DNA from 2 places in the Cupriavidus sp. genome. Region 1 is predicted to be linked to the other one. Evidence: predicted binding sites of a transcription regulator. Region 1 holds the regulator's gene; the other holds the start of a gene.
What was found. Region 1 encodes sigma-54, which starts transcription at its own class of promoters, with help from an activator protein. Its sites were predicted from a motif close to TGGCANGNAANCTGCTTT; they were not measured.
Positions count from the first base shown of each region.

Region 2: the regulator sigma-54 is predicted to act here: its motif matches at 2,848-2,865, upstream of ACO550_RS38930 (ammonium transporter).

Region 1 covers NZ_DBHKYV010000001.1:274,310-281,999, forward strand. The annotation lists gene lptC (LPS export ABC transporter periplasmic protein LptC) at 1-297, shown strand, start outside; gene lptA (lipopolysaccharide transport periplasmic protein LptA) at 355-999, shown strand; gene lptB (LPS export ABC transporter ATP-binding protein) at 1,025-1,825, shown strand; gene ACO550_RS01260 (RNA polymerase factor sigma-54) at 1,970-3,451, shown strand; gene hpf (ribosome hibernation-promoting factor, HPF/YfiA family) at 3,502-3,855, shown strand; gene ACO550_RS01270 (PTS sugar transporter subunit IIA) at 4,333-4,788, shown strand; gene hprK (HPr(Ser) kinase/phosphatase) at 4,853-5,824, shown strand; gene ACO550_RS01280 (PsiF family protein) at 6,098-6,427, shown strand; gene rapZ (RNase adapter RapZ) at 6,546-7,433, shown strand; gene ACO550_RS01290 (LON peptidase substrate-binding domain-containing protein) at 7,492-7,690, shown strand, end outside.
Region 2 covers NZ_DBHKYV010000072.1:7,954-15,643, reverse strand. The annotation lists gene ACO550_RS38950 (AMP-binding protein) at 1-807, shown strand, start outside; gene ACO550_RS38945 (CreA family protein) at 906-1,382, opposite strand; gene ACO550_RS38940 (hotdog domain-containing protein) at 1,382-1,870, opposite strand; gene ACO550_RS38935 (HU family DNA-binding protein) at 2,064-2,345, opposite strand; gene ACO550_RS38930 (ammonium transporter) at 2,899-4,101, shown strand; gene ACO550_RS38925 (mechanosensitive ion channel domain-containing protein) at 4,260-5,120, shown strand; gene ACO550_RS38920 (Bcr/CflA family multidrug efflux MFS transporter) at 5,130-6,344, opposite strand; gene ACO550_RS38915 (hypothetical protein) at 6,605-7,186, shown strand; gene mdoH (glucans biosynthesis glucosyltransferase MdoH) at 7,366-7,690, opposite strand, start outside.

The sequences.
Region 1 (7,690 bases):
GGTGTGATGAACGCCGAAGGCTCGGTGATCGATCTCTACGGCAACGCGTTCATCGTGCGCCAGGCCGGAGCGGATGTGTCGAAGGACCCGCGCATGACCGCGGCGTCGCAATACTTCCAGCTTCTGGTCAACGACGACATCGTCAAGACCGACAAGCCGGTGCAACTCACGCGCGGTCCGTCGGTGATGACGGCCAATGGCCTGATCTTCAACAACGTCACCCGCGAAGTACAATTGCTGGGCAACGTGCGGGGCACCATCATCATGAACTCGCCGGGACAGCCCAAGACCCAATAATCCGCCGGGCAGGCAGCATCGCCCAGGCCGCAGTCCTTACCTCACCACTCGCCTAACATGACCGCATCCCTGACGACATTGTCCTGTCGCCGCATCGCGCCCGCCCTTCTGGCCGCCGCCGCCCTTGGCCTGACGCTGGCCGCGCCGGCGTTTGCCGAGCGCGCCGACCAGGGCAAGCCGCTGGTGCTGGAGGCCGACAACGCCAGCTACGATGACGTCAAGCAGATCTATAACCTCACCGGCAACGTGGTGCTGACCAAGGGCACGATGGTGCTGAAGTCCGATGCGGCCGAACTGCGCACCGACCCCGAGGGCTACCAGTACGCCATCGCCACGGCCAAGCCGGGCCGCCAGGCCTATATCCGCCAGAAGCGCGACGGCGTGGATGAATACATCGACGGCTGGGGCGACCGTATCGAATACGACGGGAAGTCCGAGATCAACAAGCTGATTGGCCACGCCCGTGCGGCGCGCGTCTCCGGCGTCGGTGCAAAGATCATCGACGAGATCCGCGGTGCCTTGATCACCTACGACAGCCGCAACGAGTTCTACACGGCCACCGGCGGCGACAGCAACACCACGGGGGGCAACTCGTCCGGCCGCGTGCGCGCCGTGCTGTCGCCGCGCGCCGATGCCAGCGCACCAGCCGCCGCAGGCGCGCCGCTGGACCTCAAGCCATCCACCACGCCCGCCAAGCCCTGAACGCCTTACTCCCAGCCAGTCCCCGATGAACGATTCCGCCACGCTCGCAGCCTCCGCCTCGTCCCCCGCGTCCGCCGTCCGCGCCGACAGCAGCACGCTGGTCGTGCGACACCTGAAGAAGCGCTACGGCACCCGCACGGTGGTCAAGGATGTGTCGCTCGACGTGAAGAGCGGCGAGGTGGTGGGCCTGCTGGGTCCGAACGGCGCCGGCAAGACCACCTCGTTCTACATGATCGTGGGCCTGGTGGCGCTCGACGAAGGCGATATCGTGCTCGACGACCAGCACATCAGCGGGCTGGCCATTCATGAACGCGCCCGCATGGGGCTGTCGTACCTGCCGCAGGAAGCTTCGGTATTCCGCAAGCTCAATGTCGAAGAGAACATCCGCGCGGTGCTGGAACTGCAGGTGGAAAAAGGCAAGTCGTTGCCAAAGGCCGAGATCGATCGCCGGCTCGACTCCCTGCTCGACGACCTGCAGATCGCCCACTTGCGCAACAACCCGGCACTGTCGCTGTCCGGAGGCGAGCGCCGCCGCGTGGAAATTGCGCGCGCGCTGGCCTCGTCGCCGCGTTTTATCCTGCTGGACGAACCGTTCGCCGGCGTGGACCCGATTGCGGTGGGTGAAATCCAGCGCATCGTCAGTTTCCTGAAGGCACGCAATATCGGCGTGCTGATCACCGACCACAACGTGCGCGAGACGCTGGGCATCTGCGACCACGCCTACATCATCAGCGAAGGCACCGTGCTGGCTGCCGGCCAGCCCGAGGAAATCATCGCCAACGAATCCGTGCGACGCGTCTACCTGGGCGAGAATTTCCGCATGTAACGCCTGATGGCGATGTCCTACGGGACATGCGCCGAACCGTGCGATTCGTCAACTAGCCGTTGTCGATCACGGCGTCACAGCGATAGCTGATTGCGATAGCAATTTCCGTTCCAACAACGGAAAGATGCGCATAGAATAGGTCGCATGAAACCATCGCTTCAGCTCCGACTTTCCCAGCATCTGGCCCTGACGCCGCAACTGCAGCAATCGATCCGGTTGTTGCAGCTCTCCACGCTGGAGTTGCAGCAGGAAGTGGAGCAGGCGCTGACGGAAAACCCGCTGCTCGAACGCGAGAACGACTGGATCGAGAGCCCGCTGCGCGTGGCGGCGGACGGTTCGGTGAACCTGCAGACCGCGCCGGCCCCGGCGCCCGCCGAACCGCAGTCCAATGGCGAGGATCGTGCCGAAGGCGCCGCCGGCGGCGACGAGGACAGCTTTGGCGATTCCGGCACCGAGGACTATGGCAACGACTGGAGCCTCGACGATTTCGCGCGCCGCCCGCAAGGCGACGAGGACGAGAAGACGCCGATGCAGTTGCGCGATGCCGATCCCACGCTGCGCGAGTTCCTGATGGAGCAGCTCACGCCGCTGAAGATTTCCACGCGCGACAAGGGCCTGGCGATCTTCCTGATCGAATCGCTCGACGACGACGGATACCTCGGGGCGTCACTCGAGGAAATCTGCACGGAACTCCCGGAAGAACTCGAGTTCGAAGTCGATGAAGTGCAGGCGATCCTGACGCTGCTGCAGAGCTTTGATCCGCCCGGCGTGGGCGCACGCAATGCCGCGGAATGCCTGAGCCTGCAACTGCGACGACTCAAGCATCCGCAGCGCGAACTGGCATTGTCGATCGTCAATCATCATCTGGAACTGCTTGCCGTGCGCGATTACACGCGGCTCAAGAAAGCGCTTCAGGTTGACGAAATAGCATTAAAGGCGGCGCATGATCTGATCCGCTCGCTGGCACCGTATCCAGGACATGCGTATAGCCGTCCGGAAGCAGATTTCGTGGTGCCGGATGTGTTCGTGCGCAAGAGCGGTAGCGGCTGGATTGCGCAACTCAATCCGGACGTGATGCCACGCCTGCGCATCAACGACATGTACGCGCAGATTTTGCGCGGTGCAAAAGGAGAAGCGGGTGCCGCAGGACTGCAGCAGAAGCTGCAGGAAGCGCGGTGGCTCATCAAGAACATTCAGCAGCGTTTCGACACGATCCTGCGTGTGGCGCAGGCAATTGTCGAACGTCAGAAGAACTTTTTTTCGCACGGGGAAATAGCAATGCGCCCCTTGGTTTTGCGGGAAATAGCCGATACACTCGGTTTACATGAGTCGACCATTTCCCGGGTGACCACGAACAAATACATGGCCACGCCAATGGGTACTTTCGAACTGAAGTACTTCTTTGGTAGCCACGTCTCCACGGAGACGGGCGGCGCGGCCTCATCCACGGCGATCCGCGCGCTGATCAAGCAACTGATAGGAGCCGAAGACCCCAGGAATCCCCTTTCCGACAGCCGCATCGCCGAATTGCTGGGCGAACAGGGCTTTGTGGTCGCACGCCGCACGGTGGCCAAATACCGCGAAGCGCTGAAAATCCCCGCAGTCAATCTCCGCAAGTCTTTGTAGCCGAGCCGCAACCGCCTGCCTGGTGCGGCTCTTTCAGAAGGAGAAGCGCTATGAACTTCAAGATCAGTGGACACCACCTCGACATCACGCCGCCGCTGCGTGAGTATGTGGAAACGAAACTGGAGAGGATTGTCAGGCATTTCGATCAGGTCATTGGCGTGAGCGTGCTGCTATCTGTCGACAACCACAAGGAAAAGGACCGGCGTCAGTACGCGGAAATCAATCTGCATCTCAAGGGCAAGGACATCTTCGTCGAAGCGCATCATGAAGACCTGTATGCGGCGATCGACTCTCTGGTCGACAAGCTCGACCGGCAAGTGATCCGCTACAAGGACCGCGTGCAAGGGCACGACCGGGAAGCGGTCAAGTATCAGATGGCCGCTGAGCAGCTACAGCAACAATAAGGCGGCAACCCATTGAAGGTTGCTCCCTGAGAGGATCGATAAGAAGAGATAAAGCCGCGCATTTGCGCGGCTTTTTTGATGCTCCGGTGCCGGGCAGCCACCACGCGGCTCGTTACCTTGACGCCACGCTCGCCGCGATTAGATTTGGCCGGGGGTGTTCGCAAGGCGCGCCGCTCGGTGTATGCTGCGCCATACAAAACCACAGGCAGAACGGTCCCGATGTACCGGCCTGGCATACCGTGCGGCAAACGACCGTACGATGCCGGCGGCGACTCCGGGTGGGCACACCGGTCGGCAAGTTCGCGGCACCACCCGCGGCGCCGGCGCTGCAATGCACAAGTGCATGGCAGCCCTGCTCTATAATGGCCGGACGCTCCAATGCGGGCGTCTTCATAGCACTCAATATCCTGTTTGCCCCAACTCGGCGGGCTGGTCCATGCGCGCCGGCTTGCCACTCAGACTTCTCGTGCATCGCCCATGAATCGTTTGGCCAAACTGCTGCCACCCGGCAACATCCACCTCGACGTCACCGTCACCAGCAAGAAGCGGGTCTTCGAGCAAGCCGGGCTCCTGTTCGAGAACAACCATGGCGTGGCCCGAGCCATCGTCACGGACAACCTTTTCGCACGCGAATCGCTTGGCTCGACCGGCCTCGGTGCTGGCGTGGCCATTCCGCACGGCCGCATCAAGGGCCTCAAGCAGCCTTTGGCCGGCTTCATGCGCCTGGCGGAACCGATTCCTTTCGAATCGCCCGACGGCAAGCCGGTCTCGCTGTTGATCTTCCTGCTGGTGCCGGAACAGGCAACGCAGCAGCATCTGGAAATTCTTTCGGAAATTGCCCAGTTGCTGTCGGACCGGGAAATGCGCGAAGGCCTGGCCACGCTGCCCACGCCCGAGGCTGTCCACCAGTTGCTTACCGAATGGCACCCATGATGTGCAGGCTGGCCGCGCAGGCCGCCTGAAGCCATCCCCGCCCCATCCCAGAAAGTCATCCCGCATGGAACTCACCGGCGTCACCTCGCAGTCGATCTTCGACGACAACGCAGCCGACATCAAACTGTCGTGGGTCGCAGGTCTGGAAGGGGCCGATCGTGCCTTCGATGTGGAATTCGCACGCGAAGCCACCTCGGCCGCGGATCTGGTCGGCCACTTGAACCTGATCCACCCGAACCGGATCCAGGTGCTGGGCAAGCCCGAAATCCTTTACTACCAGCGACTCGACGACGAACCGCGCAAGCGGCAGATGGGCGAACTGATCCTGCTCGAGCCGCCGTTTTTGGTAGTGGCCGACGGCATGGAACCGCCGCCCGACCTGGAACTGCGCTGCACGCGGTCCTCAACGCCGCTGTTCACCACCCCGGTGTCCTCCGCGGCTGTGATCGACCACCTGCGCCTGTACCTGTCGCGCATCTCGGCACCGCGCGTGACCATGCATGGGGTGTTCCTGGACATCCTCGGGATGGGCGTGCTGATCATGGGCGAATCGGGCCTGGGCAAGAGCGAACTGGGCCTGGAACTGATTTCGCGCGGCCATGGCCTGGTGGCCGACGACGCCGTGGATTTCGTGCGCCTGGGCCCCGATTTCATCGAAGGCCGCTGCCCGCCGCTGCTGCAGAACCTGCTTGAGGTGCGTGGCCTTGGCTTGCTCGACATCAAGACCATCTTCGGTGAAACCGCGGTGCGCCGAAAGATGAAGCTCAAGCTCGTGGTGCAGCTGGTACGTCGCAATGACGGCGAATTCGAGCGCTTGCCGCTCGACTCGCAATACCTCGACGTGCTCGGCCTGCCGATCCACATGGTCAAGATCCAGGTGGCGGCTGGCCGAAACCTTGCCGTGCTGGTGGAAGCCGCCGTGCGCAATACGATCCTGCGCCTGCGCGGTATCGACACGCTGCGTGACTTCATGGACCGCCAGCGAGCCGCCATGCAGGCCGATGTGGTGTCGCGCGGCCAGGGACGACTGCTTTAAGCACCCGTATCGCCGGTCCGCACGCCGGTCCGCAAGCCGCCCCGCCTGCCGCACCAACGCCCGCCCGGCCAGGACGGGCGTTTTTCATTGGCGCGTCTCAATCGCGGTTTTCAATTGCTTACAAGCCCCAGCATGCGTCGCGTCAACGGCCTATGGCCGCTTACCGTTTTGTGCTGTAATGGGCATCGAGCCCAGTGCGGTACCGCCAGCCAGCTTGCAGCATCCAGACAATGGCGCGCGGCCACGATGTTTTTCCACAGCCAGGAGAGAAGCATGAAAAAACTGATCGCGATGTGTGTGCTGGTGACCCCGTTGTTTGCCACGGGCGCGTTTGCCCAGGGTGCTTCGGCCCCGGCTCCCGCTGCGGGCAAGACCGCCCAGCAGGAAAAGATGTCGGCCTGCAGCAAGCAGAACAAGGGCAAGAAGGGTGACGACTACAAGAAGTCCATGAGCGACTGCCTGTCGGGCACCGCGCCGGCCGCCGCCGAACCGAAGACCCAGCAGGACAAGATGTCCGCCTGCAGCAAGCAGAACAAGGGCAAGAAGGGCGACGACTACAAGAAATCCATGAGCGACTGCCTGTCGGCCAAACCGGCCGCCTGATCGCACCGGGACAACAAGGTTTCCCCCCAATGAATGGCGAATCGCATGCGATTCGCCATTTTTGTTTGCAACAGGCTGTCATGACGCGGCCACCTTGCGGTGCTATCCTTGCGTCGCTATGCGGATCATTCTTATCACCGGAATTTCCGGCTCCGGCAAGTCGGTCGCCCTGAACGTCCTGGAAGATGCAGGCTACTACTGCGTCGACAACCTGCCAGCCCAGTTCATTCCCGAGCTTGCCACCTACCTGGCCGACCAGGGCTATTCGCATCTTGGCGTGGCCACCGACATTCGCAGCCGCGAATCGCTGGCCCGACTGCCCGATACCGTGCGCGAGCTGTCGGCCAAGCATCACGTCCAGGTGCTGTTCCTGACCGCGAACACCGACGCGCTGGTGCAGCGCTATTCCGAGACACGCCGCCGCCACCCGCTATCGACACGGGTGGAATCGGGCACCGGATCGGATGCCCCGGACGATACCTCGCTGATCGAGGCCATCGAGATGGAACGCGAGCTGCTCAGTCCGCTGGCCGAATCCGCGCACCGTATCGATACCAGCAATGTCCGCACCAACACGCTGCGCAGTTGGATCAAGGAACTGATCCGCAGCGGCCCCGACAACGAATCCCAGCCGCTGACGCTGCTGTTCGAATCGTTTGGTTTCAAGCACGGCGTGCCCAGCGACGCGGACCTCGTGTTCGACGTGCGCTCGCTGCCCAATCCGTATTACGACCTGGCATTGCGTCCGCTCACGGGACGCGACGCCCCGGTCATCGACTTCCTGCAGAGCCAGCCCATGGTGCTGGCCATGGCCGAGGACATCCGCGCCTACGTCGAGAAGTGGCTACCGAGTTTCATTGCCGACAATCGCAGCTACCTGACGGTGGCCATCGGCTGCACCGGTGGGCAGCATCGCTCGGTCTTCATCGCGGAAAGACTCGCCAACTATTTCCGGGCCCATGGTAATGTGCTGGTCAGACACCGCGAAATGGCCGCTGCCGGCTGACACGCGGGCTTGAGGGGTGGCGCGCTGGCGCCGTCCCGCTACTGGAGCGGCCATTCGCATGTCGATACTTTCCGCCGACACCGCACCCACCTCGCCCACCCTGGATGCGCTGCCGCTGTTCCCGCTGAACACGGTCCTCTTTCCCGACGGCCGCCTGCCACTGCGCATCTTCGAGAAACGCTACGTCGACATGGTGCGCAACTGCATGCGCGACACCACGCCATTCGGCGTCTGCCTGATCGCCAGTGGCGAAGAGG
Region 2 (7,690 bases), on a different contig from region 1:
GCGATGCAACTGATCGAGCGCGAGCGCTGCACGTCGGCCGGTGGCGTCCCCACCATTGCATGGCAGATCATCGAGCATCCGCAACGTGGCGAATTCGATCTGTCGTCGCTGGAAAACATGCATTACGGCGGCGCGCCCGCTTCGCCGGAACTGGTTCGCCGCATCAAGGAAGCATTCCCGGGCGCCGCGCCGGGCATTGGCTGGGGCATGACCGAGACGTCGGCCACGTTCACGAGCCATAGCGCCGACGAGTACATCCATCGCCCCGCCAGCAGTGGCCCATCGCTGCCCATCGGCGAGATGAAGATCGACGACGGGTTCGGCAACGCGCTACCTACGGGCGAGATCGGCGAACTGATGGTACGTGGTGCCAACGTCGTGCACAGCTACTGGAACAAGCCCGAGGCCACGGCGAAGACTTTTGTCGATGGCTGGCTGCATACCGGCGACGTGGCGCGGCTCGACGCAGAAGGCTTTCTCTATATCGTGGACCGCATGAAGGACATGCTGATTCGCGGCGGAGAGAATATCTACTGCATCGAAGTGGAAAGCGCGCTGTATGCGCATCCGGCAATCATGGATGCCGCGGTGGTTGGCATCGCGCATCGCACGCTTGGTGAAGAGCCGGCCGCCGTGGTCAGCCTGAAGCCGGGCGCGCAGGCCACCGAGGCAGAGCTGCAGGCGTTCGTGCGCGAACAGCTCGCGGCGTTCAAGGTGCCGGTGCGGATCATCGTGTCCTCCGACATGCTGCCAAGAAACCCGAACGGCAAGATCCTGAAGTCAAACCTGCGCAAACTGTTCGAATAGCAGCAGTGTTCTGGCTCCCCTCTCCCGCATGCGGGAGAGGGGCTGGGGGAGAGGGCCGGCGCTTCTGCTTGCCAACCAACGCAGCCCCCACCACTCCCCTACTTCACCGGAATCGGCGTTCCCGCCGGCACCGGCACGGCCGTCACCGCATTCTGCGGGCTACCGCTGACAATGCGGTCCGAGTAAGTCAGGTACACCAGCGTATTGCGCTTGCGATCCACCGCGCGCACCACGTGCAGCGTCTTGAACAGGATCGACATACGCTCCGAGAACACGTCTTCCTGGGCTTTCAGCGGCCCCTTGAACGCGATCGTGCCAACCTGGCGGCAGGCAATCGATGCCTCGGGCGGATCCTCGGCCATGCCGAGCGTACCCTTGATGCCGCCCGTGCGGGCGCGCGACACGTAGCAGGTCACCCCATCCACCTGCGGGTCGTCATAGGCCTCGATTACCACCTTGTCCGACCCGGTCATGCGGAAATTGGTCGCCACACTGCCAATCTCCTCGGCATGCGCGGCGCCGGCCAGCATGGTCAGACCGCACGCCAGGCCGAGGCATACTCGGGACTTGTGCATCATTCGGTCGTCGCCCCCTTGATCTCGTCATGGCGGCGTTCCATTTCCTGGCGCAGCGCGCGGCGCTGTTTGGCGGCTTCGAAACGCTGGCGCTCCACCTCGTCGCGCGGCTGCAGCGGTGGCACCTCGGCGGGCGCACCGTTGTCGTCCACGGCCACCATCGTGAAGTAGCAGCTGTTGGTATGTCGCACTACCTTGCTGCGGATATTCTCGGTAACCACCTTGATGCCAATTTCCATCGAGCTGCGGCCCGTGAAATTCACCGCGGACAGGAACGTCACGAGTTCACCCACGTGAATCGGCTGGCGGAACATCACCTGGTCCACCGACAGCGTCACCACATAACGGCCGGCATAGCGGCTGGCGCATGCATAGGCCACCATGTCCAGATACTTGAGGATGGTGCCGCCGTGGACATTACCGGAAAAATTGGCCATGTCCGGCGTCATCAGCACGGTCATGGAAAGCTGGTGGGACAGATCGTTCATCACTGAGAATCCAGAAATCGAGCCTGAGGCGCGGGCAGTGTAACCCGCTGCGCGCGCCAATGGCATACCGGAGGCAGCGATTTTCCATGGTGGGCGGCAAAACAGATTGTCCGGTGTGATTGACCGGTATGCCGCGCCCAAAAAGAAAAGCGGCCTGCAGGGCCGCTTTCTGTACTTCGCAGACGCGATGCGCTTACTTCTTCTTGTTCACGGCGTCCTTGAAGCCCTGGCCGGCGGAGAACTTCACCGTCTTCGCGGCCGGGATCTTGATCGTTTCGCCGGTGCGCGGATTGCGACCGGTGCGTGCTGCACGCTTGCCCGAGCTGAAGCTGCCAAACCCCACCAGCGTAACCGAGTCGCCCTTGGCCACTGCCTTCTTGATACTGTCCAGCGCAGCGTTCAGCGCGCGCTCAGCGGCAGCGTTGCTGAGTTCTGCTTCCGCGGCGATGGCCGATACCAGTTCACCTTTATTCATGGCTGATTTCCCTTGTTGGTCGTCGTCACCGGACTTATGCCAGATGGCAAAAGTCCGATCGGCGCAGTCTAATCTGCCCTTTGCAGCTTGGGCAATCCCCAGTGGCACCAATGCAACGGAAACTGCCGGAAATCGTTCCCTGGCAAGACTTAGCGGGTGTTTTACCCCTCTGTTTGCCGAATCGCCGCATCACTTTTACAGCCGTTTTACGTATCGGACGGCGCACTTGTAGCGGATGGCATGAAATTGCGCTTACCGCAGGGTATGCAGCAACATTATTGGGTAATCGTGCCATACCAAAAATCAGTTGCCGACGCCCCGAATCGGTGCCGGACGCGCGTATGCACCGTTTACGCCCATGCACCATGACCTGAATGCGTTAATTTGGCGCATGCATGCCCACTTATTGCGCACGCTGTTGCGCCGCCGCAGAGACGTCAGACGCCATCGAAGTGCTTGACGCACTGATACTGCGCGGGATTCCCTGTTTTGCAGCCAGTTATGGAACGCAAATTGCTTACTCGTGCTCCCATTTTGAGCATTGAGGTAGGCGATGGAGAATTTGAAGACTGGCACCGATGCGTTGTTCATCCTGCTTGGCGCGATTATGGTGCTGGCCATGCATGCGGGCTTCGCTTTCCTGGAACTTGGCACCGTCCGCAAGAAGAACCAGGTCAATGCGCTGGTGAAGATCCTGGTCGATTTCGCGGTATCCACGCTGGCCTACTTCTTTATCGGCTATACGATTGCCTACGGCGTGCAGTTCTTTTCTGGCGCCGAGGCACTGGCCCAGCAAAACGGCCACGAGCTTGTGAAGTTCTTCTTCCTGGCCACGTTTGCCGCCGCCATTCCGGCCATCATCTCGGGCGGCATTGCGGAGCGCTCGCGCTTCAATCCGCAACTGATGGCCACCTTTGTGCTGGTGGGCTTCGTGTACCCATTCTTCGAGGGCATCGCGTGGAACAACCGTTTCGGTATCCAGGACTGGATCACGACGGTGGCCGGTGCGCCGTTCCATGACTTTGCCGGCTCCGTGGTGGTGCATGCGGTGGGCGGCTGGATCGCCCTGCCCGCCGTGCTGCTGCTGGGCGCACGCCGCGGCCGCTACCAGAAGGACGGCCGTATCAGCGCCCATCCGCCCTCGAACATTCCGTTCCTGGCACTGGGCGCGTGGGTGCTGGCCGTGGGCTGGTTCGGCTTTAACGTGATGAGCGCGCAGACCATCGACAAGATCAGCGGGCTGGTTGCCATCAACTCGCTGATGGCCATGGTCGGCGGCACGCTGGCGGCGTGGGCGGCGGGCCGCAATGACCCGGGCTTTTCATACAATGGCCCGCTGGCCGGCCTGGTGGCGGTCTGCGCGGGCTCCGACCTGATGCATCCGCTGGGTGCGCTGGTGACCGGCGCCGTCGCGGGCGTGCTGTTTGTCTATATGTTTACGCTGGCGCAGAACAAATGGCATATCGATGACGTACTGGGCGTCTGGCCGCTGCACGGACTCTGCGGCGCCTGGGGTGGCATCGCCGCCGGCATTTTCGGCGCCCGGGCACTGGGCGGCATGGGTGGCGTGTCGATGACGGCGCAAGTGATCGGCACGCTGATGGGCATCGTCATCGCCCTGGTGGGCGGCACCGTGGTCTACGGCGCGCTCAAGAAAGCGGTCGGCATCCGCCTGGATCCGGAAGAGGAATTCAACGGCGCCGACCTGACGCTGCACCGCATCTCGGCTACCCCGGAACGCGAAACCAACTGGTAGTGTCAGGCATCGCACGCGATACAGGAAAAATCGCGCGCAACAGCGACTAAAAATGGCCGGCGGATATCCGGCCATTTTTACTTTGCGCCTCAAAAAGATTGACTTGAACTTTGCCGGGCGCGCGCCCAATAATGCCCTTGCCAAACAGGAGCGCGTCCATGGATTCCACCTCGCTGCAAAGCATTCGCGACATTGTCTACAGCTACGCTACGGTCTTCGGCGTCAAGATCCTGGCCGCCCTGGCGTTCTGGGTAATCGGCCGCTGGCTGATCCATTTCGTGGTCCGGCTGGTACAGGGTTCGCTGGCCAAGCAGAGCGTGGACCCGACGCTGCTGCGCTATGTCGGATCGATCGTCACGGTCACCCTGAACGTGGTGCTGGTGATCGGCATCCTCGGCTATTTCGGCATCCAGACCACCACGTTCGCGGCGCTGATCGCGGCGGCGGGCGTGGCCATCGGCATGGCATGGTCCGGACTGATGTCGAATTTCGCCGCGGGCGCCTTCCTGGTGGTGCTGCGGCCGTTCAAGGTTGGCGATTTCGTTTCAGTGGGTGGCGTCACGGGTACCGTGCGTGAAATCGGCCTGTTTGCCACCACGCTCGATACCCCCGACAACGTGCTGACCGTGGTCGGCAACAACAAGATCTTCAGCGACACCATCCAGAACTACACCGCCAATCCGTTCCGGCGCGTGGAACTGAAGGCGCAACTGGCCGGCACCACCGACGTGGGCGCGGCGGTCACGCTGCTCAAGGAGAAACTCGCCGCAATTCCCAACGTGCTCGCCGATCCGCCGGTCGATGTCGAGATCCTCGAATTCACGCTGGTCGGCCCGGTCCTGGCCGTGCGTCCGTACTGCCACAACGATCACTACTGGCAGGTGTACTTCGACACCAATCGTACGATCCGCGACAGCTTCGGCCAGGCCGGCTTCGCGGCGCCAATGCCGGCGCAGACAGTGATCATGCAGAATGCTCCGGCGGTACAACTGACGGAGCCGGCAAATCAGGCGGCTTGAAGCGGGGCTTTAGCCCGGCTGGCGCTGGCCAGCCCGGCCGTACAGCCGTAGCAGCACCGCGCCACTGCCGCAGATGGCCATCACCACGGCCAGCGGCAGCGACGTGCCGTCATGCCAGACACTGACTGCCGCGCCCGCCAGCGTGCCGAAGCCGAACTGCAGCGTGCCCATCAGCGCCGAAGCCGTGCCGGCGCGATGGCTCTGACGCGACAAGGCCAGCGCCGAGGCATTGGGCGTGATGCAGCCCAGTCCGGCAAGGAAGACGAAAAAGCAGCACAGCAGCACCGGTAGCGTGGCCACGCCCAGCAACGCGGCCACGGCCAGCGTAAGGCCCGCCAGGCAAGGCGCGAGCAACGCGGCGCGCAGCACGTCGTCGAGCGCACGGGTACGCACCAGGCGCGCGTTGACCTGCGACATCGCGATCAGGCCAAATGCGTTGGCACCAAACACAAAGCCGTAGTAAGAGGGATCGATGCCATGCAGTTCGATCAGCACGAACGGCGAGCCCGCGATATAGGCAAACATGCCACCCTGCACGCATCCGGCGGACAGCGAGTAGCCCAGGAACTCGCGATCGCGCAGCAGTTCCCAGTAGCCGCGCAGCACCGTGCCCGGATGCAGCGAACGGCGGCGCTGCGGATCGAGCGATTCTTCCATGCGTGCATGGACCAGCCACAACAGCAATACCGCTGCGCCGCAGTGGATCCAGAAGATCGCGCGCCAGCCGGTTGCCGCAAGCACCGCGCCGCCGATCAGTGGCGCGAGGATCGGGGCCAGGCCCATCACCAGCATCAGCGACGAGAATGCGCGTGCCGAATCGCGCGCTTCGAGCCGGTCGCGAATCACTGCCCGCGACACCACCAGCCCGGTGCAACCTCCGAGTGCCTGCAGGAAACGCCAGAGCATCAGCGATTCCACGCTCGAGGCCAGTGCGCAGCCGGCCGCCGCCACGCCATACAGCGCCAGCCCGATATAAAGCGGTGCCTTGCGCCCGAAGCGGTCGCTGATCGGGCCGTAGAATGCCTGCCCGATCGCCAGGCCCACCAGGAATGTACCGAGTGTAAGTTGTACCTGCCCGATATCGGTGTGCAGGTCGGCAGCCAGCGCGGGAAAGCTGGGCAGGTACATGTCGATGGACAGCGGTGCGATGGCGGTCAGCGACGCGCAGATCAGCAACCAGAGCGGAAAGCGCGCGGTGGACGGCGTGCTTGCGGTGGACGTCATGAAATGGTTCCGGAAAGGCAAGGCGCAATTGTTGCATAGCATGCGGCGTGAAAGCGCCGCGCGCGTCAAGTCAGCGAAAGTACCGTGGAAAATCCGCCGCAGACCGGCCAGCAGCGCGGCATCATAGGTGGCGCGGCTTTCACGTGAAGCGAGGTGAAGGGTACAATGCGTGCCTGTCGGGACGGATGTAACCCGACCACGCAGTCAGACGCATCGCGGGAGACGGATCACGGGACCCGTCCTCGGCACCGTTATCCTGCATGACCATACGACATACGCCGTTTATTGCTTCGCTGAGCCTGGTTGCGTTCGCAACCTTGCCGCCGCTGCCCGCCTGGGCCGCGCCTGGCAGGGTGCCCGCAGTGGCATCGGCACCGTTGGCCGCGCCCGTGGTGGTCGACGAAGCCGAAGCCCTGTCACGCATGCTCAAGGGCGCCGCCACCGGCCAGAACACCGGCGGCGCCGGTGTTCCCGAACTGCTGCGCAACACCAATCGTCCGGACAGCGTGCTGGCGCGCGCCTGCCGCCAGCTCAACGACGCATTGCCCATCGAGATCGACGGCGAAACACGGCTACGCCGCTGCCAGTCGATACCGGGCAAGCACGTACTGTTTCAACTTGAACTGACGAACTATCGTGGGCCGATGCTCGACCTGGCCAGCTTCGAGGTCAGCTATGCCGCACCACTGCAGCGCAATATCTGCGCCAATCGCGACGTGGAAATCCTGACCAAGATTGGCGTCAGCATGATGTTCCGCTACATGACGCGTAACGACCGCGGCGAACGCCGCGTAGGGGACGTGTATATCAACGCACCGATCTGCGTATCGGCACTGCGGTAGGCGTACGGCAGGCGTTTAAAACACCGTAGGCCCGCTCCCCTCTCCCGCGCGCGGGAGAGGGGTTGGGGGAGAGGGTCGGCGACTCAAGATGCGATAAGCGCGATTTGAACCGCCCGCCCTCTCCCCCGCCCCTCTCCCGCACGGCGGGAGAGGGGAGCAAACCGACAGCAAAACACTGCTTATACCGCGCGTGGACGCAACGGCAGCACGTTGGGTGCGCGGCGCATCAGCATGCGGGTTTCCTTCCACGCAGCGTCGGCCAGCGGCGAACCCCACACCATTTCATGGAGCTTCGATAGCGCAAACGGATCGCCGAGCAGGATGTGCTTCTGCGCCGGCGACAGCGATTGCGGGCCGTTGGTCAACGCGTGCTGCACCAGCGATGCATGCTGCATCCGGGCAGGCTCCGGCTGGATCTTGCGCGCGCTGGCGGTGGCACACATCAACGCGTTGGTCACCGGGTCCACCACGGCATCGACAAAGCCCGGAGTTTCCTGGGCCGCT